Regions from separate parts of the Rhodoferax sp. BAB1 genome, predicted to be linked through region 1. Evidence: predicted binding sites of a transcription regulator. Region 1 holds the regulator's gene; the other holds the start of a gene.
The links. The regulator FNR, encoded in region 1, switches genes on or off when oxygen is low (the NO sensors DNR and NnrR bind a similar motif). The targets are predictions, from matches to a motif close to TTGATNNNNATCAA.
Positions count from the first base shown of each region.

Region 2: the regulator FNR is predicted to act here: its motif matches at 2,058-2,071, upstream of HTY51_RS02980 (ribonucleotide reductase subunit alpha).

Region 1 covers NZ_CP054424.1:1,309,638-1,328,969, forward strand. The annotation lists gene HTY51_RS06345 (malonyl-CoA synthase) at 1-464, shown strand, start outside; gene HTY51_RS06350 (hypothetical protein) at 474-1,277, opposite strand; gene HTY51_RS06355 (universal stress protein) at 1,333-1,776, opposite strand; gene HTY51_RS06360 (cation-translocating P-type ATPase) at 1,887-4,226, shown strand; gene ccoS (cbb3-type cytochrome oxidase assembly protein CcoS) at 4,226-4,363, shown strand; gene ccoN (cytochrome-c oxidase, cbb3-type subunit I) at 4,444-5,880, shown strand; gene ccoO (cytochrome-c oxidase, cbb3-type subunit II) at 5,894-6,520, shown strand; gene HTY51_RS06380 (CcoQ/FixQ family Cbb3-type cytochrome c oxidase assembly chaperone) at 6,536-6,673, shown strand; gene ccoP (cytochrome-c oxidase, cbb3-type subunit III) at 6,695-7,612, shown strand; gene ccoG (cytochrome c oxidase accessory protein CcoG) at 7,629-9,086, shown strand; gene HTY51_RS06395 (FixH family protein) at 9,099-9,374, shown strand; gene HTY51_RS06400 (hypothetical protein) at 9,399-9,692, shown strand; gene fnr (fumarate/nitrate reduction transcriptional regulator Fnr) at 9,714-10,436, opposite strand; gene hemN (oxygen-independent coproporphyrinogen III oxidase) at 10,560-11,957, shown strand; gene HTY51_RS06415 (sulfite exporter TauE/SafE family protein) at 11,991-12,674, shown strand; gene HTY51_RS06420 (glycosyltransferase family 2 protein) at 12,727-13,509, shown strand; gene HTY51_RS06425 (acyl carrier protein) at 13,671-13,943, shown strand; gene HTY51_RS06430 (beta-ketoacyl synthase) at 13,974-15,236, shown strand; gene HTY51_RS06435 (3-hydroxyacyl-ACP dehydratase FabZ family protein) at 15,233-15,745, shown strand; gene HTY51_RS06440 (1-acyl-sn-glycerol-3-phosphate acyltransferase) at 15,756-16,457, opposite strand; gene HTY51_RS06445 (phosphatase PAP2 family protein) at 16,598-17,221, shown strand; gene fabG (3-oxoacyl-ACP reductase FabG) at 17,218-17,937, opposite strand; gene HTY51_RS06455 (3-hydroxylacyl-ACP dehydratase) at 17,965-18,417, opposite strand; gene HTY51_RS06460 (beta-ketoacyl synthase chain length factor) at 18,392-19,192, opposite strand; gene HTY51_RS06465 (beta-ketoacyl-[acyl-carrier-protein] synthase family protein) at 19,252-19,332, opposite strand, start outside.
Region 2 covers NZ_CP054424.1:604,666-613,576, reverse strand. The annotation lists gene HTY51_RS03000 (SRPBCC family protein) at 1-363, opposite strand, end outside; gene HTY51_RS02995 (hypothetical protein) at 459-983, opposite strand; gene HTY51_RS02990 (ankyrin repeat domain-containing protein) at 1,041-1,376, opposite strand; gene HTY51_RS02985 (hypothetical protein) at 1,431-1,631, opposite strand; gene HTY51_RS02980 (ribonucleotide reductase subunit alpha) at 1,671-2,054, opposite strand; gene HTY51_RS02975 (LAGLIDADG family homing endonuclease) at 2,208-6,233, shown strand; gene HTY51_RS18830 (type IIL restriction-modification enzyme MmeI) at 6,470-7,141, opposite strand; partial or broken gene HTY51_RS02970 (helix-turn-helix transcriptional regulator) at 7,141-7,299, opposite strand; gene HTY51_RS02965 (helix-turn-helix transcriptional regulator) at 7,467-7,775, shown strand; gene HTY51_RS02960 (DNA-binding transcriptional regulator) at 8,101-8,529, shown strand; gene HTY51_RS02955 (thermonuclease family protein) at 8,543-8,722, shown strand.

The DNA.
Region 1 (19,332 bases):
AGGTCAAGGGCCCCAATGTGTTCAAGGGCTACTGGCGCATGCCCGAGAAGACAAAAGAAGAGTTCACCGCCGACGGCTACTTCCGCACCGGTGACGTGGGCAAGATCGATGAGCGTGGTTACGTGGCCATCGTCGGCCGCAGCAAGGACCTGATCATCAGCGGCGGCTACAACGTCTACCCGGCCGAGATCGAGGGTTATGTCAATGAAATGCCCGGTGTGGCCGAGAGCGCGCTGGTGGGCGTGCCGCATCCGGACTTCGGTGAGGTGGGGGTCGCCGTGGTGGTGCGCAAACCCGGCGCAACGCTGGATGGCGAGCAGATCATTGCCAGCTTGAAGTCCAGGCTGGCCAACTTCAAGATTCCCAAGAAGTGCTTCGTGGTTGACGACCTGCCGCGCAACACCATGGGCAAGGTGCAGAAGAACCTGCTGCGGGACCAGTACAAGGCGCTGTTCGGCGCCTGATCTGCTGTCCTAGTGAAAGCGCAGCCGGAACTGCACGCCGACTTCGCGCGTGCTGTTGCGGGGTTCCTCGACCAGCGCAGCGGGGACGCCGGCCAGCGCCTGACGAGCCTGGTCGGAGGCGGCGACGCGCCAGTAATGCACGAAGAAGCCGAAAGACCAGTCGTGGGTTTCGTAGCTGCTGGTCAGGCGCAGGCCATGGCCGCTGCGCTGGCTGGTGACCGGGTCGTTGGAGCTCGGGTCGGTGTCCGAGAGCAAAAAGCTCTGCTGGCCATCCAGCAGCAGGTCGTATTCCAGGCTGGTCGAGAGCCGGGCCTGGGCCTGCAGTTGCAGGCGGTGCGTCAGGCCCAGCGGCAGGTAAACATACTGGCTGCGGCGCCGGTACCCTTCGTCACCGGTGCTGGTAAGGCCGCGCAGGTCGGTCCTGAGCTCGCGGTAACCCAGGCCGAAGTAGGGCGCCAGCAACTGGGTCCCTAGCGGGTAGTCCTTGCCGCCGGTGATGCGCACCTCGGTGAGCACCTCTGCGTTGCCGCCCTTGTCGCCACGGCTGACGCTGCTGTAGTTGATGTTGCCGTGGGACTGGCGCGCATCGGCGCCCCAGTACCAGTTGTCGTCCAGGGCCTGGGTGAAGCGGAACACCAGGCCGACCTTGTTGCCTGCCTGGCTATAGGCGGCAGTGCCGCTGCCGGCCTCGTAGCGCTGGCTCATGACCTCGACGCCGAGTTCGCTGCTGTCGGAAGAGCGCAGCGAGACCGGCTGCGCCTGCACGAGCAGTGGCAGGAGCAGCAAGGGAAAAAGGAGGGGGTGTGCGTTCATGGGTTCCCGTGGCGGTCGTTCCACGGGAATTTAACAGTTCCCCCGACGCGCGATCTCAGCGCAGCACCAGCACCGGAATGCTCGAGTGCGTCAGCACCTGCTGGGTCTCGCTGCCCAGCAGCAGGCGCTTGACACCCCTGCGGCCGTGGGAGGCCATGACGATGAGGTCGCACTTGTTCTTCTTGGCGGTGGCGATGATGGCCTCGCTGACCAGATCGGACTTGACCACCACGGCCTTGACGCTGAGTCCCTTGGCCGCAGACGACCTGGCGACGCCGTCCACCACGGCCTGGCCGTGGGTCGCCCACTGTTTTTCGATCTTGGCAATGTCGCTGGGCGCCAGGGCCAGGCCGCCTTCGAAATAGCTCTGCGGATAACGTGGCACCACCTTCAGGGCGACCAGTTCGGCGCCGCTGAGCCTGGCCAGGGCGATGGCACTGCTCACGGCCTTCTTGGACAGGGTGCTGCCATCGGTGGCGACGAGGATGCGTTGGTACATGGTGATCTCCTTGGGTTGTTCGAGCGCCTCTAGATTACTCCACGGGGTTCTGGTATGGTCTTGATCCATATCAAGCCGCAGGCGGGTTCTGCCCGCTACGCTTGGCCCTCATGCAATCTGCCAGTCTTGCCGTGTCTGCGCAACTCCTGCCGGTGTCCGGGGAGCGCCCGTTGCTGTCCGGCGGGGCTCAGCTCGAGGCTGGGCCACTGCTCGATGATCCGGCGGCCTGGTCCGCCTTCAGCCGCCCGGTGGACGGGCAGGCGGACAGCTGGGAGTCTCATCTGGTGATCGAAGGTATGCACTGTGCCGCCTGCGCGCTGAGCGTCGAGGATGCCTTGCGTAGTGTGCCGGGCGTGGCGTCCGCCAGCGTCAGCGCCGGGAGCCGGCGCGCCCGTGTGCGCTGGCAGGCCGATGCCGTGTTGCCCTCGGGCTGGATGGAAGCCGTGCGCCGTGCCGGTTACCGGGCCGTGCCGGCCAACGACGCCTTTGCCAGCGAACGCCGGCGCCAGGAGACCCGCAAGGCCTTGTGGCGCTGGGCGGTGGCAGGCCTTTGCATGATGCAGGTCATGATGTACGCGTGGCCGGCCTATGTGGCCGAGCCCGGTGACCTGACGGCCGAGATGGAGCAGCTGCTGCGCTGGGCCTCCTGGGTGCTGACGCTGCCGGTCATGTTGTTTTCCTGCGGGCCCTTCTTCTCCGCCGCCCTGCGCGACATCCTGCAGCGGCGCATCAGCATGGACCTGCCGGTGGCCCTGGGCATGGGCATCACCTTCGTGGTCAGCACGGCCGGCACCTTCGAGCCCCAGGGCATCTTTGGCCGAGAGGTGTACTTCGACTCGCTGACCATGTTCGTCTTTTTCCTGCTCACCGGGCGCTGGCTGGAGCAGCGCCTGCGCGAGCGCACCGCCGGCGCCCTCGACGCCCTGATGAACCGCCTGCCCGACAGCGTGTTGCGCCAGCGTGCCGACGGCGAGTTCGAGCGTGTGGCGGTGCGCCGCGTGTTGCCTGGCGACGTGCTGCGCGTGCTGCCGGGCGAAGCCTTCCCGGCAGATGGTGTGGTGATCGACGGTGAAACTCTGGCCGACGAGGCCCTGCTCACGGGCGAGTCCCGTCCGCTGCTGCGTGGCGTCGGCGCCAGCGTCATTGCCGGCAGCCACAACCTGAACGCCGCGGTGCAGGTGCGGGTGGAGCGCACGGGGGAGGACACGCGTTTTGCCCAGATCGTGGCGCTGATGGAGCAGGCCGCCACCAGCCGGCCGCAACTGGCGCAACTGGTGGACCGTCTGGCCCGGCCCTTCCTGATCGGTGTCCTGCTGGCGGCGGGCGGTGCCGCGGCTTTCTGGTGGTCGCATGATCCGGGCCACGCCCTGATGGTGGCGGTCGCGGTGCTGGTGGTGACCTGTCCCTGTGCCCTCTCGCTGGCCACGCCGGCGGCCATGCTGGCCGCCGCCGGCACGCTGGCGCGCCAGGGGGTGCTGGTGCGCCGCCTGGGGGGGCTGGAGGCGCTGGCTGAAGTGGACACGGTGCTGTTCGACAAGACCGGCACCCTGACGCGTGACGCCATGGTGCTGCAGTCCGTGTCGACCCGCGCAGGCGTGGATCGCAACGAGGCGCTGGCCATGGCCATGGCGCTGGCGCAACAGTCCTTGCACCCGGTGTCGCGGGCCTTGTTCGCGGCCGGGCAGGGCGAGGGTGTGCTGGCCTGGCGGTCCGAGCAGGTGCATGAGCTTGCGGGCCAGGGCTTGCGGGGGCTGGTCAGCCCCCCGCCGGGGCAGGGCGGCGTCACTCAGGAACTGCGCCTGGGTTCCCGGGCGCACTGCGGTGTCAGCCTTGCCGCACCGGCCGGCCCGCACGCCGTGCTCAGTGATGCCCAGGGCTGGCTGGCCATCTTCGAGTTCGGCGAAGACATCCGCCCGGATGCAGCCGCCACCGTGGCCGCCTTGCAGGCCCAGGGCATCGAGGTGCGCATCCTCTCGGGCGATGCGGCGCCGGCCGTGGCCCGTGTGGCCGACCGGCTGGGCATCCGCGAGGCCCGTGGTGGCTGCACGCCGCAGGACAAGCTGGCCTTTTTGCAGGCGGCCCAGCGACAGGGGCGCCGCGTGGCCGTGGTGGGCGACGGCCTGAACGATGGCCCGGCCCTGGCCGGCGCCCATGTCTCCTTTGCCTTTGGCCAGGCGGTGCCGCTGGCCCAGGCGCAATCCGATTTTGTCGTGCTGGGGGACAGTCTGGCCGCGGTCGGCCGCGCCCTGCTGCTGGCGCGCCGCACCCTGCGCATCGTGCGCCAGAACCTGGCCTGGGCCGTCGTCTACAACGCCGCCTGCGTGCCGCTGGCCGTGGCGGGCTGGCTGCCGGCCTGGCTGGCCGGCCTGGGCATGGCGGCCAGTTCTCTGCTGGTGGTGCTCAACGCCCTGCGGTTGGCCGTAGCCCCAAGTCACAAGGAAGCCATCTGATGGACATACTGTATTTGCTGATCCCGCTCTCGGTGGCGCTGGTGTTTTTCATCCTCGGGGGCCTGTGGTGGGCCATAGAGCGCGGCCAGTTCGAGGACATCGAGGCCGAGGGCGAGCGGATTCTGCGGGATTCTTGAAACCGGTTGACATGCGTCAAACCGGCGGCAGGGATATACGCTGACACTCAGTAAGGTTAATTTCAAGAAGAGAGGTGCACATGGCATTTGCAAACCAACAGGCGACCGTCTACAACGACACCGTTGTTCGACAGTTCGCCATCATGACGGTGGTCTGGGGGGTGGTCGGCATGCTGGTCGGCGTGATCATCGCCGCCCAGCTGACTTGGCCTGAACTCAATTTCGGCATCTCCTGGCTGAGCTATGGTCGCCTGCGACCCTTGCACACCAACGCCGTGATCTTCGCCTTCGGCGGTTGCGGCCTGTTCGCCGCCGCCTATTACGTGGTGCAGCGGACCTGCCAGGTGCGCCTGTTCGGCGAGAAGCTGGCGGCCTTCACCTTCTGGGGCTGGCAGGCGGTCATCGTGCTGGCGGCCGTCTCCCTGCCGCTGGGCTACACCCAGGGCAAGGAGTACGCCGAACTGGAGTGGCCGATCGACATCCTGATCACCCTGGTCTGGGTCTCCTTTGCCATCGTCTTCTTCGGTACCGTGGGCACGCGCAAGGTGCGCCACATCTACGTGGCCAACTGGTTCTTCGGCGCCTTCATCATCGCCGTGGCCCTGCTGCACCTGGTCAACAGCGCGGCCATCCCGTCCGGCTGGTTCACGTCCTACTCGGCCTACGCCGGCGTGCAGGACGCCATGGTGCAGTGGTGGTACGGCCACAACGCCGTGGGCTTCTTCCTGACGGCCGGCTTCCTGGGCATGATGTACTACTTCATCCCCAAGCAGGCCGAGCGCCCGGTGTACAGCTACCGCCTGTCCATCGTGCATTTCTGGGCCCTGATCTTCACCTACATGTGGGCGGGTCCGCACCACCTGCACTACACCGCGCTGCCGGACTGGACCCAGTCGGTCGGCATGGTGTTCTCCCTGATCCTGCTGGCGCCGAGCTGGGGCGGCATGATCAACGGCATCATGACCCTGTCGGGTGCCTGGCACAAGCTGCGTGACGACCCCATCCTGCGCTTCCTGATCGTCTCGCTGTCCTTCTACGGCATGAGCACCTTCGAGGGCCCGATGATGTCGATCAAGACCGTCAACGCCCTGAGCCACTACACCGACTGGACCGTGGGCCACGTGCACTCCGGCGCCCTCGGCTGGGTCGGCCTGGTGACCATGGGCTCCATGTACTACCTGATCCCGCGCCTGTTCGGCCAGAAGCAGATGTACAGCGTGAAAGCGATCGAGGTCCACTTCTGGACCGCCACCATCGGCATCGTGATCTACATCGCGGCCATGTGGATTGCCGGCGTGATGCAGGGCCTGATGTGGCGCGCCATCAACCCCGACGGCACCCTGACCTACACCTTTGTCGAGTCGGTCAAGGCCACCTTCCCGTTCTACGTGCTGCGTCTGCTGGGCGGCCTGCTCTACCTGGGCGGCATGTGCCTGATGCTGTGGAACGTGATCAAGACCGCCACCGCCGGCCGTGCGACCCAGGTCACCATCCCGGCCGCCGCCGCCCACGCCTGAGAAGGAACACACCATGGCTAACAACACCAAATCCGGCGGCATCTCGCACGAGAAGATCGAGACCAACAACTTCCTGATGATCGTGCTCATCCTGCTGGTGCTGCTGGTCGGCGGTCTGGTCGAGATCGTCCCGCTGTTCTTCCAGAAGTCCACCACCGAGCCGATCAAGGGCATCCAGCCCTACACCGCGCTGCAGCTGGCCGGGCGCGACGTCTATGTGCGCGAGGGCTGTTACAACTGCCATTCGCAGATGATCCGTCCCTTCCGCGCCGAGACCCTGCGTTACGGCCACTACTCGGTGGCAGGCGAGTCGGTCTACGACCACCCCTTCCAGTGGGGCAGCAAGCGCACCGGTCCGGACCTGGCGCGCGTGGGCGGCAAGTACAGCGACGAATGGCATCGCCTGCACCTGGTCAATCCGCGTGACCTCGTGCCCGAATCGAACATGCCGGCCTACCCCTGGCTGGCCGCCAACATGGTCGATGCGGCCTCCATGCCGCGCCACATGAAGGCGTTGCGCACCGTGGGCGTGCCGTACACCGACGAGCAGATCGCCAAGGCGGGCGAGGAGGTCAAGGGCAAGTCCGAAATGGACGCCGTGATCGCCTACCTGCAGGTCCTGGGCACGGCCCTCAAATAAGACGGAGACCCCATCATGGACGTCAACACCCTTCGTTCCGCCGTGACCGTCGCAGGCCTGATCTGCTTCATCGGCATCGTGCTGTGGGCCTGGTCAAGCCGCAACGCGGCTGATTTCGAAAAGGCGGCCCAGCTGCCCTTCGAGCAGGATTAACGCGCCGTCAAAGGAAGAAAAATGAGTGATTTCACAAGCAACTTCTGGTCGGTTTTCGTCACGGCGGTCACCATCGTGGGCATCATTGCCTGCCTGGTGCTGCTCTGGGTCAGCGGCAAGGCCAAGGCCATGACCGCCAACGACAACACCACCGGCCACGTCTGGGACGGCGACCTGCGCGAGATGAACAACCCCCTGCCACGCTGGTGGGTCTGGCTTTTCATCATCACCGTGGTCTTCAGCCTGATCTACCTGGCCATGTACCCGGGTCTGGGCAGCAGCCCGGGCAAGCTGGGCTGGAGCCAGCTGGGCCAGTACGAGGCCGAGATGGCCAAGGGCGAGAAGGAAGTCGCCCCCCTGTATGCCCGTTTTGCTGCCATGAGCGTGCAGGACATGGCGCGTGATCCGCAGGCCATGGCCATCGGCGAGCGCGTGTTCATGAACAACTGCTCGCAATGCCACGGTTCCGATGCACGCGGCAGCAAGGGTTTCCCCAACCTGAGCGACGGCGACTGGCTGTATGGCGGCGCACCCGAGCAGATCAAGGAGTCCATCACCAAGGGGCGCGTCGGCAATATGCCGCCCATGGGCGCGGCCGTGGGCACCCCGGACGACGTCAAGAACGTGGCCCACTACGTGCTGAGCCTGTCCAACAGCCCGCATGACACGCTGCGCGCCTCGCTGGGCAAGGCCAAGTTCGGTGCCTGTGCCGCCTGCCATGGCATGGACGGCAAGGGCAACGTGGCCCTGGGCGCCCCCAATCTGACGGACGACACCTGGCTGCACGGCTGGGGCGAAAACGCCATCATCAGCATCGTCAACAACGGCAAGGTCAACCAGATGCCGGCCCAGGAGGGCAAGCTGAGCGCCGCCCAGATCCATGTGCTGTCCGCCTATGTCTGGAGCCGCTCGGGCGGCACGAAAGTAGCGGCCCAGTAAGGGCCGGGGAGTTGATTTGAGCGATCCTGATAGCGCTGGCCGCAAGGTCATCCCCATCACCGCGCAGGCGCCGGATGCGGCCGCCATCGCGGAGGATGCGGAGTTGGTCTCGCTCTACGAGGCCCACAAGAAAATCTATCCCCGCAGCGTCAGTGGCCTCTTCAGCCGCTGGCGCTGGGTTTTTGTGTGGCTGACCCAGCTGGTGTTCTACGGCCTGCCCTGGCTGGAGTGGGGCCAGCGCCAGGCGGTGCTGTTCGACCTGGGGGCGCGGCGCTTCTACATCTTCGGCCTGGTCCTGTACCCGCAGGACTTCATCTACCTGACCGGCCTGCTGGTCATCTCGGCGCTCGCCCTGTTCCTGTTCACGGCGGTGGCCGGGCGCCTGTGGTGCGGCTACGCCTGCCCGCAGACGGTCTATACCGAAATCTTCCTCTGGATCGAGCACCGCATCGAAGGCGACCGCTCGGCCCGCATGCGGCTTGACGCCGCTCCGTGGTCCCTGAACAAGATCGCGCGCAAGGGCGGCAAGCACCTGGTCTGGCTGGCCGTGGCGCTGTGGACCGGTTTCACCTTCGTCGGCTACTTCACGCCCATCCACGAACTGGGCCAGGAGTTCCTCCAGTCGCGCATGGGGTCCTGGGAGGTGTTCTGGGTGATCTTCTACGGCTTTGCCACCTACGGCAATGCCGGTTTCATGCGCGAGCAGGTCTGCAAGTACATGTGTCCGTATGCGCGTTTCCAGAGCGCCATGTTCGACAAGGACACGCTGATTGTCAGCTACGACACGGAACGTGGCGAACCCCGTGGCGCGCGCTCGCGCAAGGCCGACCCGGCCGCGCTCCAGCTGGGCGCCTGTGTCGACTGCAGCCTGTGCGTGCAGGTCTGCCCGACCGGTATCGACATCCGCAAGGGACTGCAGTACGAGTGCATAGGCTGCGGCGCCTGCGCCGACGTCTGTGACACCGTGATGGACAAGATGGGCTACGCACGTGGCCTGGTCAAGTACTCGACGCAGAACGCCATCAAGAACAAGTGGACGCAGGCCGAGACCTGGAAACACGTGTTCCGTCCGCGGGTGCTGGTCTACACCTCCATCCTGGCCGGGGTCTGCATCGCCATGCTGGTGAGCCTGGCGATGCGCACGCCCTTCAAGGTGGACGTGGTGCGCGACCGCGGCGTGATGGCGCGCATCGTGGCCGGTGGCATGATCGAGAACGTCTACCGCCTGCAGATCATGAACGCCACCGAATCCGACCAGCACTACCGCCTGACGGTCAGCGGCCTGCCGGGCCTGGCGCTGGCCTCCGAGGAAGAGGTCGTGGTCGACTCCACGCAGTCACGCTGGGTCGCGGTGCGCCTGCAGCTGCCCTACGAGGCGGCGGCGGCCGGTACCCACCCCATTCATTTCGAGATCACGGCACGCGACAGCTCGGCGAAATTGCGCGAGAAGTCGGTGTTCCTGGTACCCCGTTGAGGAGCCAAGCGCATGAACGATCAAAGCCGCACGACACCACCCGAACCCTGGTGGAAGTTTGGCCATGTCTGGCTGGTGCTGGCCGGCCCGGTCATCGTGGTGATCGCCGGTTTCATCACGCTCTACCTGGCCGTGAGCCGCCCCGACCCCGTGCTCAGCCCGGACTATTACCGCCAGGGCATCGAGATCAACAAGACGCTGGCCACCGATCCGGCCAGCCTGGCGCCGGCCGTGCAGGCACGCAACCACGCGGCCACCGGCACACCGCCAGCGGTCACCAAGCCTTGAAGGCGCTCACATGAGGAGGGCACGATGAAACTGCAAAAGTTCATGTGGATTGCCTGGCCGGCCTTTCTGGTCGCCGGGCTGCTGGAAATGCTGGTGTTCGCCATGGTCGATCCGCATGACCTGCACTGGTTCGGCCAGCCGGTCGAGCTGTCGCGCCAGGGCATCTACACCATTGCCTTCTTCGTCTTCTGGGGCATCACCATGCTGTCCAGCGCGCTCACGACGCTGCTGGCCATGTCGCCCTTCGAGCTCAACCAGTGCCCGCTGCCGCAGGACGAGCGGCCCGAGGGCTGCCCCAAACAGGAAGGCTGCTGCTGAAGGAGCGGGGACCGTGCGGCCTCAGTGGCACTCGGTCTGGTGGTTGACCAGACGGGTCAGGGCTTCGGTGTCGAGGATGCGCACATGGCGCTGCTTGACCTCGACGATACCGTCTTCCACGAACTTTGAGAAAGTGCGGCTGACGGTCTCGAGTTTCAGACCCAGGTAGCTGCCGATTTCCTCCCGTGTCATGCGCAGGATCAGCTCGGACTGCGAGAACCCCCGCGCGTGCAGGCGCTGCACCAGGTTCAGCAGGAAGGCCGCCAGCCGTTCCTCGGCGCGCATGCTGCCCAGCAGCAGCATGACGCCGTGCTCGCGCACGATCTCGCGGCTCATGATCTTGTGCACATGGCGCTGCAGGCCATTGATCTCGCGCGACAGGTCCTCGATGCGGTCGAAGGGCATGACGCAGACCTCGGCATCCTCCAGCGCCACGGCATCGCAGGTATGGTGGTCGTTGACGATGCCGTCCAGGCCGATGATCTCGCCGGCCATCTGGAAGCCGGTCACCTGGTCGCGCCCGTCTTCCGAGGCGACGCAGGTCTTGAAAAAGCCGGTCCGGATGGCGTAGAGCGAGTTGAATTTCTCGCCGTTGCGGAAGAGGGCGGTGCCGCGCTTGATCTTGCGGCGGTTGGCCACCATGGCGTCGAGGCGGTCGATTTCATCGTTGCTCAGGCCCATGGGCATGCAGAGCTCGCGCAGGTTGCAGTTGGAGCAGGCAACTTTGATCGTTTGCGGATTCATGCTCTGTATTTTGACATCGGACATCGTGGCTCCCTGGAGCAGGTTCGGACTTGCAGCCGCTACCTTAGCAGCATTTGATGCACATCAAGATGAATTTTGCCCATTCCCGGCACAGTGGCATCCATGAATGTCGCTACCGTCGAGCCCGTCTCTGCCGAACTGCTGCGTCGCCACGACGTGGCCGGACCGCGCTACACCTCCTATCCGACGGCGGACCGTTTTGTCGAGGCATTCGGTGCCGACGACTACGTGCGCGCCCTGCAACAGCGCCGCTCCGGCGCCGCGGCGCTGGTGCTGCCGCTTTCGCTGTACGTGCACATTCCTTTTTGCGAGTCGCTGTGTTACTACTGCGCCTGTAACAAGATCATCACCAAACACCATGACCGCGCGGCCGAGTACCTGCGTTACCTGGGCCGCGAGGTGGACCTGCACACGGCCCAATTGGGCGTGGGCCAGACCGTCACCCAGCTGCACCTGGGCGGCGGCACCCCGACCTTCCTGAGCGACGCCGAGTTGCGCGAACTCATGGCCATGCTCAGGCGCAGCTTCAACCTGGCGCCAGGCGGCGAATACTCGATCGAGGTCGACCCGCGCACCATCGATGCCAGGCGCCTGGACACCCTGGCGGAGCTGGGCTTCAACCGTCTGAGTTTCGGAGTGCAGGATTTCGACCCGGCCGTGCAGAAGGCGGTGCACCGCGTGCAGCCGGCCGAGCAGGTCTTTGCCCTGGTGCAGGCCGCGCGCGAGCGCGGCTTCGACTCGGTCAACGTGGACCTGATCTACGGCCTGCCGCAGCAGACGCCGGAATCCTTCGCCCGCACGATCCAGCAGGTCAACGAACTGCGGCCGGACCGCATCGCCCTGTACGCCTATGCCCACCTGCCCGAGCGCTTCAAGCCGCAGCGCCGCATCGCCATCGCCGAGTTGCCGGGCGCGGCGGGCAAGGTGGCCATGCTGACCGATGCCATGGCGCGTTTCATGGGGGCGGGTTATGTCTACGTGGGCATGGATCACTTCGCCCTGCCCAACGATGCCCTGGCCGTGGCCAAGCGCCAGGGCCGGCTGCACCGCAATTTCCAGGGTTACAGCACCCAGCCCGACTGTGACCTGATCGGCCTGGGCGTCTCGTCCATCGGCCGCATCGGCGCCACCTACAGCCAGAACGCCAAGACGCTGGAGGAGTACTACGACGCCATCGACCACGGCCGCTTTGCGGTGGTGCGCGGCCTGGCGCTCTCGCGCGATGATCTCGTGCGCCGTGCCGTCATCATGGCGCTGATGTGCCAGGGAGAGGTCTTGTTCGAATCGGTCAACCTGGCCTACCTGATCGACTTCAAGTCCTACTTCGCCCCCGAGCTCGAGGCCATGCATGAACTGGCCGAGCAGGGCCTGGTGACGCTGGATGACAGCGGCATCCAGGTCAGCGCCACGGGCTGGTACTTCGTGCGCGCCGTGGCCATGGCTTTCGACCGCTACCTGCAGGCCGACCGCAACCGGGCGCGCTTCTCCAAGATCATCTGAGCGGGCCGGCCGAGCCGGCACTACACTCGATCCATGCAGACTTCCCTGGCCGTTACGGCCCTGCTCATGGGCCTGGCTGGTGGCCCCCATTGCATCGCCATGTGCGGCGCGGCCTGCGCCGGCATCGGCCAGGCGGCGGGGGCGCGGCGCAACGAGGCCCTGTGGGTGTTCCAGCTCGGTCGCGTGGCCGGCTACGCCCTGCTCGGCGGCCTGGCTGCCGCCTCCATCCAGGGCCTGGGCTGGCTCACCATCCAGTCGGCCGCGCTGCGCCCGGTCTGGACCCTCTTTCACGTGGCGGCCCTCGCGTTGGGCCTGTTGCTGCTGGTCCGCGCGCAGCAGCCGGTCTGGCTGGAGAGCGCCGCGCGCCGGCTCTGGAACGGCGCCCGTGCACTGGCCGCCGGCCGCGGGCGCGGTGCCCCGATGGTGGTGGGCATGCTGTGGGCCCTGCTGCCCTGCGGCCTCCTGTACTCGGCGCTGCTGGTGGCGGCCATGACGGGCAGCGCTGTCGAGGGTGCGGCAGTCATGGCCCTGTTTGCCACGGGCACGGCGGTCTCCATGCTGGCGGGCCCCTGGCTCTGGCTGCGCCTGCGTGGCAGCGGCTCGGGCGACTGGGGGGTGCGCCTGGCTGGCCTCGCACTGGCCGCGAGTTCGGCCTGGGCGCTGTGGATGGGCCTGGTGCATGACACCGCACCGTGGTGTGTCACGCCGGCCGGCTGATGTCGCGGCGGGCTGCCCGGTCTGTCATGGTCGTTTGCCATAATCCAGCCCCATGTCACGTCCCTCCGGCGCCGCGCCTTCGCGCACCCATCTCGTCCTGATCCCCACCTACAACGCCGGCCCCAAGGTGCTGGAGACCGTGCGCGAGGCCTTGGGCCAGTGGGCCCCGGTGTGGGTGGTGGTGGACGGCAGTACGGATGGCACGGGTGAGCAGCTGCAGGCCCTGGCCCGCAGCGAGCCGAACCTGAAGGTCATGGTGCTGGCACAGAACCAGGGCAAGGGTGCCGCCGTGCTGCACGGGCTGGTGCAGGCCGAGGCCGCCGGCTACACCCACGTGCTGACCATGGACTCCGATGGTCAGCATCCGGCCTGGCTGATCCCGGCCTTCATGCAGGCTTCACAGGCGCAGCCGGCCTGCATGATCCTGGGCAAGCCGGTGTTCGACGCCAGCGCCCCGGCGCTGCGTGTGCAGGGACGCAAGGTCTCGAATGCCTGGGCCAACCTGGAGACGCTGTGGATGGGCATCGGCGACTCGCTCTACGGCTTTCGCGTCTACCCGGTCTCGCCGCTGCTGCAGATCATGCGCGGGCAGCGCTGGATGCGCCGTTTCGACTTCGACATCGAAGCGGCAGTGCGCCTGTGCTGGGCCGGCATCTGGCCGGTCAATCTCGATGCGCCGGTCAAGTACCTGCAGGCCGGGGAGGGCGGTGTCTCGCACTTCAAGTACCTGCGCGACAACGTCCTGCTGACCTGGATGCACACGCGTCTCATGCTGGGTTTTGTGCTGCGTCTGCCGCTGCTGCTGGCTCGCCGTTTCCGGGGCCGCTCCGGCTGAGCACCACCCCCTGGCGCAGGCCTCTCGGCCGGGCTGGACCCGCGCCTATCTGGGTACAATTTGCACTCCGAGGCGGGACTGCTGGTCGGCCCCGACAAGAATATTCCCTGGGGTGTCTGCTGCCCGCAGACCGCGGGAGCCCACGAGGACATCGAGCCCATATGCTGCGTCAGATCATCAAAGACTTCGTCATCCAACAGTTCAACGTGGCCCCGGCCGTGTTCGACCAGCCCGGGCTCCAGGTGGCCGATCTGGGCCTGGATTCCCTGGGGGTGGTCGAAATGCTGTTCGAGGTCGAGGACCTCTATGGCTTCCAGGTCGAAGATCCCGCGCGCTACAGCAGCATGAGTTTCGACGAGATGGTGGCCGACATGGAAGCCACCATCCGGGCGGCCAACCAGGGCCAGATCCCGGTGCCGGTCTCCAAGGCCTGAGTGATCGACGCGTCGCGCTGACTACGGCCCATGTCTGCTGTCCGCACCGCGCCGCGTGTTGTCGTCACCGGCATCGGCCTGCTGAACCCGCTGGGCCTGACGCGCACCAGCAGTTTCGAGCGCCTGATCCAGGGCCACAGCGCCATCCGGCCGGCCACGCCGGAGATCACCCGCTGGCTGCCGCAGGCCCTCTCGGCCGATGTCGATCCCGCCTTTGCACAGCAACTCGACCGCAACGAGGCTGGCCTGGACCGCGCCACGCAGTTCGCCCTGCTGGCCAGTCGCGAAGCCCTGGCTGACGCCCGGGCGTCTGAATGGGATATCAAGCCCGAGCGCGTGGGCGTGTTTGCCGGCATCGGTCTGGGCGGCGCCACCACCGGCGAGGCCCTCTACACCCGCATGCACGAGCAGTTGCAGGCCGGCCGCAACCCGACGGTGATGCACCCCCTGTCGGTGCCGCGGCTCATGCCCAACGCCGCCACGGCCGCCATCTCGATGGCCCACCAGTTTCGCGGGCCCACCCATACCTACAGCGTGGCCTGTTCCTCCTCGGCCATGGCCGTGGGCGAGGCCTGTCGCACCATCCGCCACGGTTATGCCGATGCCATTGTCGCCGTCGGCGCCGAAGCCATGAATGTGCCGGGTGTCTTCATGGCCTGGAATGCGCTGCGCGTGATGGCCAAGCCCCATGCCGCCGATCCTGCGGCCAGTTGCCGGCCTTTCGACACACAGCGCAGCGGTTTTGTGCTGGGCGAGGGCGCCGCCGCCCTGGTGCTGGAGACGGCGGAGTCCGCGCTGCGGCGCGGAGCGACGATCTACGGCGAGATCTGCGGTTATGGCAGCAGCAGCGATGCCCAGCACCTGACCCTGCCCTCCAGCGAAGGCCAGTACCGCGCCATCCGCATGGCGCTGGACGAGGCGGGCATGGGACCGGCTGCCATCCATTACCTGAATGCCCATGGCACGGCCACCGATGCCGGCGATGTGGTGGAGAGCGAGACCATACGCCAGGTGTTTGGCGACCATGCCGACCGCCTGCCGGTCAGCTCCACCAAGTCCCAGCACGGGCACCTGATCGGCGCGGCTGGCGCCACGGAATTCGCCATCAGCCTGCTGGCCATGCAAAGCGGCATCATTCCGCCGACGGCTTTTCTGGAGAACCCCGATCCGCGTTGCACCCTGGACTACGTGCCGCGGCAGGCGCGCCACGGCCAGACCCTGGGGGCCGTGATGTCGAACTCCTTCGCCTTCGGCGGCAGCAATGTCTCGCTGATCGCACGCCAGTACGCATGAGCGAAACGCTCAACTACCCGATCGAACTCGATGCGGCGGGCGTCTACCGCCTGCTGCCGCACCGGGGCGATATGCAGCTGATCGAGGCCCTCACGGTGCTGGACCATGATCATTTCCAGGCCAGCGCGCGCTGGTCTGAGGATGGTGCCATCCTGCGTGGCCACTTTCCCGGCCTGCCGCTGGTACCCGGCGTGATGCTGGTCGAGCTGGTGGCTCAGGTGGCCGGTGCCGGCATGCGGGCGGGCTCCCCGGCGGCGCGTCGCCTGGAAGGCGATTACCTGGGTTTGCTGGCCGGTATCCGCAAATGCAGCTTCAAGCGCCCGGTGTTGCCGCGTGAAACCGTCCTGGTGGATGTGCGCACGCGGCCCATGTCGGAAACGGCAGCGGCGGTGTCGGCCCTGCTCAGCGTGGGCGGCGAGGAAGCGGCCCAGATCGAGATCCTGGTGATCAACTCCCCGCGCCAGGCGGTTCTGGAAGGCCTGGCCGGCCTCGTCCAGCGCAGCGCCTGAGCTGCGGGCTTCAGTCTTTCGGCGGCAGTTCGCTGCGGAAATAGCTGTCCAGCTCGCTCAGCGCCTGGGCCGTGACCGCCGGCGGCTCGAAGCGCCGGCCCAGGCGGGCCCGGATGGTGAGGGGCAGGACAGGCGGGGTGAACAGGCCCCAGTGCTTGCCCAGATAAGGCGTGGAAAACTCGAGGATGACCGCCTGCATGGGCACCTGGCTTTTCTTCGACATCAGAATGCAGGCGCTGGAGAGGCCGCTGATGGGGAACTCGCGGCTGCGTCCGCCTTCCGGGAACAGGATGAAATGGGCGCCATGCGCCAGTTCACGGCAGGCGCCTTCGATCATGCGGCGCGGGTCTTCGTTGCTGACGTACCTGGCCATGCGCGCGCCCACGCCATAGAGGGGGTTGTGCAGCAGGCTGGCCTTGAGCACGCAGGTGGCCTTGGACGAGCAGCTCAGCAGCATGACCGCGTCGAGCAGGGAGGGGTGGTTGGCGATGATGATCAGCGGCCCTTCGTCCTGCAGGCCATCCAGTTCACGCAGATCGGTTCGGATCTGGCAGACCCAGTGCAGGGTCCAGAGATAGGCCCGGAAGCCGAAACGGATGATGCGGCGTGAAACCGCGCGGTGCCAGCGGCGCGGCAGCGTGATGAAGAGCAGCAGGAACAGCGGGATCGACAGCAGGCATATCACCGCGAGCAGGCCGAGCCCGAAAACCATCACAAAAACTTCGTAGAGTCGCCACAGCGGGTTGCCGGATCGTCGCGATTGCATAGACAGAGTTGGTACCATTGCCCAGAAGACAGCGATTATTGACCATGCCTCTTTCCCGACAGTCCCCGGCGCGCGAATTGAACCGCTTGTTCTGGCGTCTGTGGTGGCTCAAGGCGTCAGGCATCACGGTTTTCATCTGGGTATTTTTCATCGCCTATTTTTTCCTGCTGCGTTATCCGCATGCGCAGGTGACCACCATGCCGCTGAGCTGGCTGGACACGGCCATCCCCATGCAGTGGTGGGCCTGGATTCCCTATCTTTCGCTCTGGTTCTATACGGGCCTGCCGCCAGCCATCACGCCAGGCCTGCGTCCGCTGATCTACTACGGTGTGGCCGTGGCCGCAGTCTGTGGGCTGGGCCTGCTCTGTTTCTACCTCTGGCCCACGGCCATCCCGCCCTTTGAGCGACCGCCGGGCGCCAGTCTGGCCCTCCTGGAGGGCGTGGACATGGCGGGCAATGCCTGTCCCTCGCTGCACGTGGCCATTGCGGTGTATTCGGCGATCTGGTTGCACGCGCAACTGCGGGGCGTGGAGGCCGGCCGGGGCTGGCATCGGCTCAACTGGGGCTGGTGTCTGCTCATCGTCTATTCGACGCTGGCAACCAAGCAGCACGTGCTGCTCGATGTGCTGGGCGGGGTGCTGCTGGGGGCGGTCGGCGCCTGGCTGGCCCTGGCCGGCTATCGGCGCTGCTTCGGCGGGTTCAGGGCCTAGATCATCCCGCCGTTGACCGAGATCACCTGACCGGTGATGTAGGCCGCGGGCTCCGAGGCCAGGAAACTGACCAGGGCGGCCACTTCCTCGGGGCGTCCGGCGCGTTTCATGGGCACCAGCTGCTTGATCGATTCGGCGTCGAAGGCGTCCTTGCTCATGTCCGACGTGATGATGCCGGGCGCGACCGCGTTGACCGTGATGCCGCGGCTGGCCAGCTCCTGTGCCAGCGACTTGCTGGCCGCGTGCAGGCCGCTCTTGGCCGCCGCGTAATTGGTCTGCCCGCGGTTGCCGGTGATGCCGGCAATGGAGGTGATCGTGATGATGCGGCCCCAGCGCGTGCGGATCATGGGCATCGTCAATGGCTGGGTGACGTGGAAGAAGCTGTTGAGCGAGACGTCGATCACGCGGTGCCACTGCGCGCTGCTCATGCCGGGGAAGACCGCGTCATCGTGCATGCCGGCGTTGTTGACCAGCACCTGGATGGGCTGCTGCGCCACGAGGGGTTCGAGTGCCGCGCGCGTTGCCGCCTCGTCGGCCACATCGAAGGTGACGGTGCTGGCCGATCCGCCCGCGGCCACGATGTCGGCGCGCAGCTGTTCGGCGGCGGCCGCATTGCGGTTGGCGTGGATGATGACGTGCAGGCCGTCGGCCGCCAGCTTGCGGCAGATGGCCGCGCCGATGGCGCCGCTGCCGCCGGTGACGAGTGCGTGTTTCATGCGGTGTCCAGTGCGGGTGGAAAGGGATCAGGCCAGGCTGGCGTCGAGCATGACGCTGGCGCGACCGCTCAGCACGGTGGCGCCCGCCGCTTCGAGGCGGAAGCTGTAGAGCAGGGTGTTGCCGTCGCCCGAGAGCCGCTGGGCCAGCACGTGCAGTTCGGGCGGCAGCGTGTCGAGTCGCGGAGCATGCCACTGCACGTCGCGCACGCTGGCCAGGAAACCGGCGGCTGGCGCGCGGTCGCTGCCGGCCAGCAGGGCGCCGTGCACGGCCATGGCCTGGGCCGCGTACTCGATGCCGTTGGCCATGCCCAGGCTGCCGTGCGCGCGCAGCGGGTGGTCGGCCCGGGTGTGGCTGCTGGCACGGCAGACGATGTGCCCGGCATCCCACTGCAGCACTGCATCGAGCAGGCACATGCTGCCCTGGTGCGGGATGCGCGCCGCGATCCAGGCGTGGTCAGGCAGCGTACCGGATGTCGACATCAAGGGCCATCCCGTCGAGGTAGTCCAGGCTCACCCGGCCGCTACGGCCTTGCGCCAGGTGCTGCAGCAAGGGCAGGCAACGCGCCGCAGGGACGCTGTGCCGCATGGCTTCCAGCGCGGGATCCGGCAGGCGGCTGGGTTCCTGGCGGCCCAGGCTCAGGCGCAGCGTGGCCGCGTGGGCGGCTACCGGAGCGGGGCTGAGCACCAGGCCCACGCCGAAGGGGTAGGGGATGCCGCGCACCTGGCCCAGGGGATCGGGGTAGGGGCTGTCGTAGGCCAGCAGCAGGCAGGCCTCGCCTGCACTCACGACCTGGGAGGCGGCTTCCAGCAGGCCGGCGGCAAAGGAGCCGTCGTAGGCGCACAGGCTGGTGGACGTGGCCCGGCAGGCCGTGGCGATGCCCCAGTAGCCCGAGGGGGCGTTGTGCACCGAGTTGTGGAAACGCGTGGGCGAGACCGCCCGGTCGGCCGAGGCCAGGGTTTCCAGGATGGCGTGGCAGTTGTCGCAGTCGCCGCCGGTCGAGGTGAAGACCGAGCGCAGGCGGGCCGGGTCGGCCCCGGCCTGGCGGATGGCGTCGAAACCCGCGGCGAAGGCCAGTTTGATCGACACGCCGGCACGCCGGCGCTCGGCCGGCGGCAGGGCCTCTGCGGGCGGCAGGCTGATGGGCGTCATGCCGAAGGGCATGCGCCCGGCCAGCACCTCGGCGGCCTGCTGCCAGCCGGACAGGCCGGGGCCGTAGACCCCGACGCCCTGCACGTGCACTTGCAGCTGACTCATTTGAATACCTTCGTCCTGGCGGACTGCGGTGCGAGCGTCTGCTGGCGGCCGTGCGACGCTCATGCCTCGACCCTCGACAGCACCATGCTGCAGTTGCTGCCGCCAAAACCGAAGGAGTTGCTCAGGACATGGCGCAGGGG
Region 2 (8,911 bases), 710 kb from region 1:
GGCCGCCGGGATGCCCTCCTGCACGGCGGTGAGCTCGGTGCCGCTGGGCACGGCGCGCAGCGTCACCGTGGTGCGCATCTCGCCGGGCCAGCCCGGGTCATCGAAACGGTCGGTGTTGACGATGCGCTCGTTCGGCACCAGCTCCAGATACTCGCCGCCAAAGCTGTGCCGCTGGCCATTGCCGAGGTTGGTGAAGGACATGCGGTAACGCCCGCCCACCCGCGCGTCGATCTCGTGCACCCGCCCGGTGAAGCCGTGCGGCGGCAGCCACTTGGCCATGGCGTCGGGGTCCAGGAAGGCGCGATAGACGCGCTCCGGCGGGGCGCGCAGCACGCGGTGCAGGCGGACGGTGTTGGTACTCATGGCAGGTCCTTCAGACATCACTCAGACTGTACGACGAACGGGCCGCGCCGGTTTCGACCAGGCCAGGCACGGGTAACACCCCAGGGTGTACAGGCTCAGCGCACGCCCTTGAGCGCCAGGCCGTCCACCGAACGCGTGATGGGACAGTTGACCACGATGTCAGTCACTTCCAGGGCAAGGTCCCCGCGCTCCTGCGCCGCCAACACCTCTTCTTCGGAACGCAGTTCGCGCACGGCCCCCGGCCTGAGCCAGCGCACCAGCACCATGCGCCACAAGGGGCTGTAGCTGCGGTCGGCATTGGCCCCGCCCGTGGGCAGGGGCGCGGACTGGAACACCGTGATCTGCTCGCCATTCACGAACTTGTAGACTCGCTCCACCAGCGAGGGCCGCCCCTGCGCGGGGATGGCCTGGGCCAGGCGCGGCACGTAGTTGACGCCCTCCTGCCTGGCCATGGTGGCGTCCGAGATGTCGGTGGTCACGTACTCCACCTGGCGGCCCTCGACCCAGGCGCGGTGCAGGGGCAAGGTGGTTTGCGCCGCACCCTGGCCCGGGGTCGGGCCGGCGCAGGCGCCGAGCAGCAGGGCGCTGGCGAAGAACAGGGGCAGCAGCAGACGAGACATGGTGTGATGGGTCCTTGAAAGTCGGAAGGATGGTTCAGGGCGGGTGATGTTCCCGGCTCAGACCGGCAGCCAGCGCCGCCAGAAGGGCTGGCGCGTCTCCCGCGCGCCCAGCGCCAGCAGCCTGGGCAGCAGCGCTACGCGCCCGTACTGGCGGGCCGCCTGCAGCGGGGTGAGGTCATCGAACTCGGAGCGCAGCTGCGGATCGGCCCCCTGCTCCAGCAGGTACAGCGCAACGTCGTCGTGGCCCTGGATCAGGCTGGCCACCAGCGGCGTGCACAGGACTTCAGGGTGCTGGTAATTGGGGTTCACGCCCGCGCTGATGTGATACCGCACCAGTAGCAGATCCCCCGACTGCGCGGCGGCGTACAGCTGTTTCCAGTCTCCGGCTGACATCGTGATCCTCCGGTTCGTCATCCATGGCGCCCGTGGCATGCGGGCGCCGCGGATTCATTCATCGACAAAACCACCCTTGTAGAAACTCCAGGCCGTGCCATCGTGCAGGTAGAAAAAACCGTCAGCGCAGAAATCCTTGCCCGGGAAGTATTCACGGTAGGCTCGCGGCAGCAGACGCAAGAGCTGCTCGTCTTCCAGCAGCTCGAATTCCTCGGGGGTGATGGGCCGGCCGACCCTGAGTCGTGGTGTTTCCATGCTGATCGTCTTCCGATTGATGTCAGGGGCAAGGCTGGCTCACCCCAGCCGCACCGGCTCGCCCCGCGTATTGAACGGCAGGTAGTTGCCGATAGACCCGCGCTTGACGTCTTCCACCATGCGCTGCAGAGGGGCCTCGGCGTCCTGGCCATCGGCCATGGCCGCCACGAACACCAGGGCCCAGGTCTGGCCGAACTGCTGCGCCTCCTCGGCCAGTGCCGCAAAAGATACGAGTTCCTGCGGTGTCTTGTCCACGCACATCAGCGGCGCCAGCGCGCCGCCTTGACCCGCCTCAAAACGCGCGGCCTGTTCGGGTGTGCTGTCGGCCGGCAGCTCGGCGGTGGCAAAAACGAAGAGCAGGCGCTGCGGCTCGCGTTGCTGGCGCGCGGCGGCCAGCAGGTCATCAAAAGTGGCAATGGTCATGGCTTGATTTTCCTCAAGACCATGCCACACTGGCAAGTGCGTTCCCCTCGAAACAACGCCTTGCCTGCATGAGACCAGGGTTTGTGACAGGTCAAACCCGCGTGCCGGCACTCCTCCTAGCATCCTGTCCAAACAGACATGGAGAGATTTCTCATGAGCGACACAACGCACCCGACACCGGCCCTCCAGGCCCTGGCCCCGCAAAGCATCAGCGAGGAAGTGCTGCTGGAAAAGTACGCCAAGGGCGATGAGCAAAGCATCCTGCAGGTGAACCAGCGCGTAGCGCACGCCCTGGCCCAGGTGGAGGCGCCCGAACAACGCCAGCACTGGGAGGGGCGCTTCCTGCACGCGCTGCAGCAGGGCTTTCTGCCGGCCGGGCGCATCCAGTCCGCCGCGGGCACCGACCTGACGGCCACGCTGATCAACTGCTTCGTGCAGCCGGTGGGCGACTCGATCTCGCACGACGACGAGGGCCACCCCGGCATCTACGTGGCGCTGATGGAGGCGGCCGAGACCATGCGCCGCGGCGGCGGCGTGGGCTACGACTTCTCGCGCATCCGCCCGCGCGGCGCCTGGGTGGGCAGCACGCAGAGCAGCGCTTCGGGCCCGGTGAGTTACATGCGCGTGTACGACCGCTCCTGCGAGACGGTGGAATCCGCCGGCAGCCGGCGCGGCGCGCAGATGGGCGTGCTGCGCTGCGACCACCCGGACATCGAGGAGTTCATCCACGCCAAGGACAGCGGCGACCTGAAGAACTTCAACATCTCGGTGGGCGTGACGGATGCCTTCATGCAGGCCGTGGTGAACGACGGTGAGTTCGAACTGGTGCACCGCGCCGAGGCCGGCATGGCACAGAAAGAGGCCGGCGCCTACTTCGAGCGCGAACGCAGCCTGTGGATCTACCGCAAGATCCGCGCGCGCGATCTGTGGGAACAGGTGATGCGCTCCACCTACGACCACGCCGAACCCGGCGTGCTTTTCGTCGACACCATCAACCGCGACAACAACCTCTCGTACTGCGAGAGCATCGCCAGCACCAACCCGTGCGTGACGGACGACACCTGGGTGATGACGTCGCAAGGTGCGCGGCAGGTGCGCGAACTGATAGGCACGCCCTTCGATGCCATCGTGGACGGCAAGCCCTATCGGTCCGAGTCCGCCGGTTTTTTTGCAACCGGCACCAAGCCCGTTTTGCAACTGCGCACGAGCGAGGGCCACACGCTGCGCCTGACAGCAGATCACCCGGTGCGCAAGGTGACCCAGCGCACCCGCTACCAGACGCACAGCGACTGGTGCAAGGCAGGCGAACTCAGGCCTGGCGATGAAATCGTCCTTAACAACCACCGTTCGCTCGAAGGCTGGGAAGGCCATGGCACCCGTCAGGAAGGCTATCTGCTGGGCCTGCTGATTGGTGACGGCCGCCTGGGTGCGACCAAGGCGGTGCTCTCGGTCTGGGCGCCGGAGCTCAAGGTCGTGGGCAGCGACACCCGCGTGGAGAACCACAGCGCCAGCGGCATCATGGCCGCCGCCGCCCAGGCGATCAGCACGCTACCGCACCGTGCCGACTTCCGCGGCTGGCAGCGCCCAATCGAGAGCCGGGGCGAATGCCGCATGGCCTCTGCCGCGCTGCGCGACCTGGCCTTTGCCATGGGCGCCACGCCCGGGCACAAGACCATCACGCCGCAGATGGAAACCGGCTCATCCGAATTCTGCGCCGCCTTGTTGCGCGGCCTCTTCGATGCCGACGGCTCTGTGCAAGGCACGCAAGACAAAGGCGTGAGCGTGCGCCTGTCGCAATCCGACCTGCCCCTGCTCGAAACAGCCCAGCGCATGCTGTTGCGCCTGGGCATCAACAGCACGCTCTACCGTGAACGTCGCCCGGCCGGCATCACGCTCATGCCCGACGGCAAGAGCGGCCAGCGTGAGTACCCGCAACAGGCCTCGCATGAACTCGTCATCAGCGGAGACAACCTGACCGTCTATGCCGAACGTATCGGCTTTGCCGATACGGCCAAGTCCGAGAGGCTGTCCACGCTGCTGGGCAGCTACAAACGGCAACTGAACCGTGAACGGTTTGTCGCCACCGTCGAGTCCCTGGAGAACGACGGCACTGAGCCCGTCTTTGACGTCACAATCGCCGACCTGCACGCCTTCGACGCCAATGGCCTGTACGTCCACAACTGCGCCGAGCAACCCCTGCCCCCCTACGGTTGCTGCTGCCTCGGTTCAATTGACTTGACGCGCTTCGTGCGCGACCCCTTCGACGACAAGGTCCACTTCGACTTCACCGGCTTTGCGGACCTGTGCCGTACCGCCACGCGCATGCTGGACAACGTGCTCGACGTGACCGTCTGGCCGCTACCGCAGCAGGAGCAGGAGATGCGCAACAAGCGCCGCGTGGGCCTGGGCTTTACCGGCCTGGGTGATGCGCTGGTGATGCTGGGCCTGCGCTACGACAGCCAGCCCGCGCGCGAGATGGCGCGCCGAATCTCGGAGACCATGCGCGATGCGGCCTACGACGCCTCCAGCGAACTGGCGCGCGAGCGCGGTGCCTTCCCGCTGTTCAATGCCGACCTGTACCTGAGCAGCCCGCGCTTTGCCTCGCGCCTGCCCACCGCACTGAAGGACAAGATCCGCAAGCAGGGCCTGCGCAATTCGCACCTGCTATCCATCGCCCCCACCGGCACCATCAGCCTGGCCTTTGCCGACAACGCCAGCAACGGCATCGAGCCAGCCTTCAGCTGGCACTACACGCGCAAGAAGCGCATGCCCGACGGCAGCCTGAAGGAATACGCGGTGGAGGACCACGCCTGGCGCCTGTACCGCCACCTCAAGGGCGAGGCCGCGCCGCTCAGCCCCGCCTTCGTCACCGCGCTGGAGATGAGCGCGCAGGACCACGCAGCCATGGTGGCCGCGGTGGCACCCTGCATCGACACCGCCATCTCCAAGACCGTCAACGTGCCGGCCGACTACCCCTATGCCGATTTCCAGGACCTCTACCTGCAGGCCTGGAAAGCCGGGCTCAAGGGTCTGGCCACCTACCGGCCCAACAGCGTTCTGGGCTCGGTGCTCAGCGTGACACCCACGGCCGCACCGCTGCAGCTGGACGATGCCAACCGGCGCCTGGCACTGGAGCGCCTGCCCGCGCCCGTGCTGTCTTCGCTGCGCTGGCCGGGCCGGCCCGAGCTGCCCGGCGGCAACCTGGCCTGGAGCTTCATGGTGCACCACCCCTATGGCGAGTTCGCACTCTTCGTGGGTGAACTGCCGGGCGAGGAAGGCGGACCGCCCCAGCCCTTCGAGGTCTGGGTCAACGGCGCCGAGCAGCCGCGCGGCCTGGGCGCGCTGGCCAAGACCCTGTCCATGGACCTGCGCGCCAACGACCCGGCCTGGCTGCGCCTCAAGCTCGACGCGCTGGCCACGGTGGCGGAAGAGCGCTCCTTCGAAATGCCTTTCCCCCCGCACGGCGAGCGTCGCCTCTTCCCCGGCGTGGTGGCCGCCACGGCCGCCGTGGTCCGCTGGCGCTGCGAGCAGCTGGGCGTGTGGCGCGAACGCACGCAGGCCGCGCCCACGCCGGTGCTGGACGCCATGTTCAGCCGCGAGGAGCCGCTGACCGGCCCCTCGGGCACGCTGGCCTGGGCGGTGGACATCGACAACCCGGCCACGGGCGAGGCCTTCACGCTCACGCTCAAGGAGGTCACCCTGCCCGCGCCCGAAGGCGGCAGCGTCACGCGGCCCTGCGCCGTGGGCTTCTCGGGCAACTACCCGCGCGCGCTCGACGGACTGGCACGCATCCTCTCGCTGGACATGCGCGTGGTGGACCCGGCCTGGATCGGCATGAAGCTGCGCAAGCTGCTGAACTACGCCGAGCCCCTGGGCCAGTTCATGGCCTTCGTGCCCGGCCTGCCGCACGGCGAACGCCGCCAGCAGACCTGGCCCTCCACCGTGGCCTACCTGGCACGCCTCATCATCCACCGCTACGCCATGCTGGGCGTGCTGGACGAGCAGGGTTACCCGCTGCGCGAGATGGGCGTGCTGGAGAGCCCGGGCGAACACGCCGAAGGCGAGGAACCCGCCGCCATGGCCGGGCGCCCCTGCCCCGAGTGCGGCAACCCCACCGTCATCAAGAAGGACGGCTGCGACTTCTGCACCGCCTGCGGCTACGTGGGGCAGTGCGGCTGAAACACTGATCGGGCGAGACTGTGGGTTGACAGTAAAGATGAAACTTTTGACCGATAAGTTGAAACTCTTGCCACTTCAGGATGAAACAGAGCCGGGAAACCGGGTTTAGTAACATTCTCAAGTCAACCTAGGCCGGTTTTCTGCCAATTTGAAGCCATGGACAAGCCCTTAGGGGCTAGTTCATGGCTTCTTTTCTTAAAACATGAAAGACTTTTCCCTGTACGCAAGAAGGACTGTCAATTCATACGAAATCTGCGTCCCCCTCCTTCCGCCGGAAGCGAATCGCCCCCCCGTTTTGACGACAAGCTACGAGATTTATTCTCTCGAAGTAAAGCCGTTAGGACGTGTTCATCGGAATGCGATGGGTCATACTCGAAGCCATAGCATGCCGCGACTGCTTGATCTAACTCCTCATGCACTGATCGCAACCAGTCAGGGAATGTGTTGTAAAGATTTGTCATCGTACGCCGACTCAATTCTTTTGAATCTTCCGCAGAGAGTCCTGGGCGATCAACGATTCTGTCGGGATAAGGTGAAGCGGTCATCCCGATAGGGACGCCCTCGGGAACCGCGATGGTCCATTCCCGCGGGTTAATCCATCGCTCCCGGAGCTCGTAAAGGCGATTGGCAGCCCGGGCAACACGTATAGCTTTAGTCTTGATGGAGGGACGCAGTCCAACAGGAATAGTGGCTCCTTCGGCAGTCTCCGTCTCCTGATTTGAGGTGTCTGCAGGTGTGAGACCAATAGGAAACGGAAATGTCTCAAAGCACGTCGTTGGCGTATATCTGGGGCGATCCTCGAGAGAGGTACCAAGCCTAAGAGACCAGACACGGTGAAATCGAGACTGTAGTATTCCGAAGGTGCATTCGTCTTCTCTGGCTACAACAGCTAGTGCATGATCAGGCAACCCGACTCGACGGCGGTCAGCGTCGTGCGTGAGACCCCGGCTCGTTTGGCCATCTCGACCGTGCCAAAGCCTCGGGCTTTACGCAACCGCTTGAGACGGTCACCAAGCTGTAAAAGTGATTGGCGGTCAAGAACGCTAAGTGAGTCATGCGAGCTCATTTGTCCACTATATTAGACAAGCGGCTATGGCCTATCGACGTCGCCTGGCCCGCTTTTATCGTTCTGGAATTTTGGTTCTAATAGAGACCAATAAGCCTAAAATATCCTATATTGGTCTTAAAGAAAGCCAATAGCATCAAGTCCTAAATCGATCTATTGTTCAACCCATGGCAAAAGATCTCTCTACGCCGGCCGAGCTCGAAGTAACGTTGGGTGAGCAAATCCGTGCTGCTCGATTGCTACGGAACTTATCCCAGGAAGCGCTGGCCCGGGATGCTGGTGTATCCCGTACAGCGGTGCGCAATCTTGAGGGCGGGAAAGGAGCCACGGTCGAGACTCTGGTGCGGGTCCTAAAGGCCATGGAAAGGACGGATTGGATCTCAATGCTGCAGCCGACGGTCACCATCAGTCCGCTGCAGATGCTGAAATCTATATCGCCCCGCCAACGGGCACGTGCGTCTAGAGAGCAAGATTGAGTGAAACTCTTTAAAGATTCACGACTAATCGTTGAACCGGCCTGATGCGTACTGGACATCAACACCTGCGAGCAATGCGGTCGAACGATGGCTGCGGCCTCGGACTTTCCATTGCAAGTGAGATTGCCACACGACATGGGGCAACCCTCACGATCAAAGCCAACCCTACAGGCGCCGGTGTCGTAGTTGAGGTCGTGTTTCCTGAATCAGATGGAATAAGTGCCTGAAGCACCACTTCTGAAGCATAAGCGTATCTAGTCTTCAGCATACGGAGATGCCCAAGGCTTTTTAAGATGGCACGGCCTTTACAACAACCAAAACCGCTATGGTCAACCTCGCCAGCTTTCTGAAATCAGAAATCTCACGTATCGCCCGCAAAGAGATCCGCACCGAAACCCAAGCCCTGAAGAAGGCATCAACCCAGTACCGAAGCGACATCGCCGCGCTCAAGCGGCGTCTGGCCGAACAAGACCGCCTGATCGCCAAGCTGCGCAAGAGCAAGCCCGTTGCCGCAGCGACTGATAAGACGGTTGAAAGTCCCCAGCTGCGTTTCCGTGCCGGTGGGTTCGCCACGCTGCGCCAAAAGCTCGGCCTATCCGCTGCAGATATGGGCAAGCTGCTCGACGTCACTCAGCAAACCGTCTACCACTGGGAGAAGGGGCAATCCAAACCCCGGGCCAGCCAGCTGCAAGGCATCGCTGAAGTGCGCAAGCTGGGCAAGCGCGGTGCAGCCGCACGTCTGGCCAAGGCCTGAACTGCACTGACTTATGCGCGCGCTCCTGCTCCTGGTTCTCGCGCTTCTGGCCTCGCCCAGCCAGGCAGAGATCATTAGCGGCCGCGTTGTCCACGTCGCTGATGGCGACACCATCACGGTTCTCGATGCCAGCAAGGTCCAGCACAAGGTTCGCCTGGCTGGGATTGACGCCCCAGAGAAGTCTCAGGCCTAACCACTCCCCTTTGCGGGATTGACAATGACTCGCCAAGCGGAATCTAGCCAAGGGAGACATTTAGGGAACGTCGGCCATCGCCCCCCGTTGCGGACTTCCACCTCTGCATAACTCATGTCGGCTCAGCAGCGATTGCTGCCGGTCAGGTGGAACGCCTGGGCGTCCTGTTCTGGCCTCAGATCGGTCGTC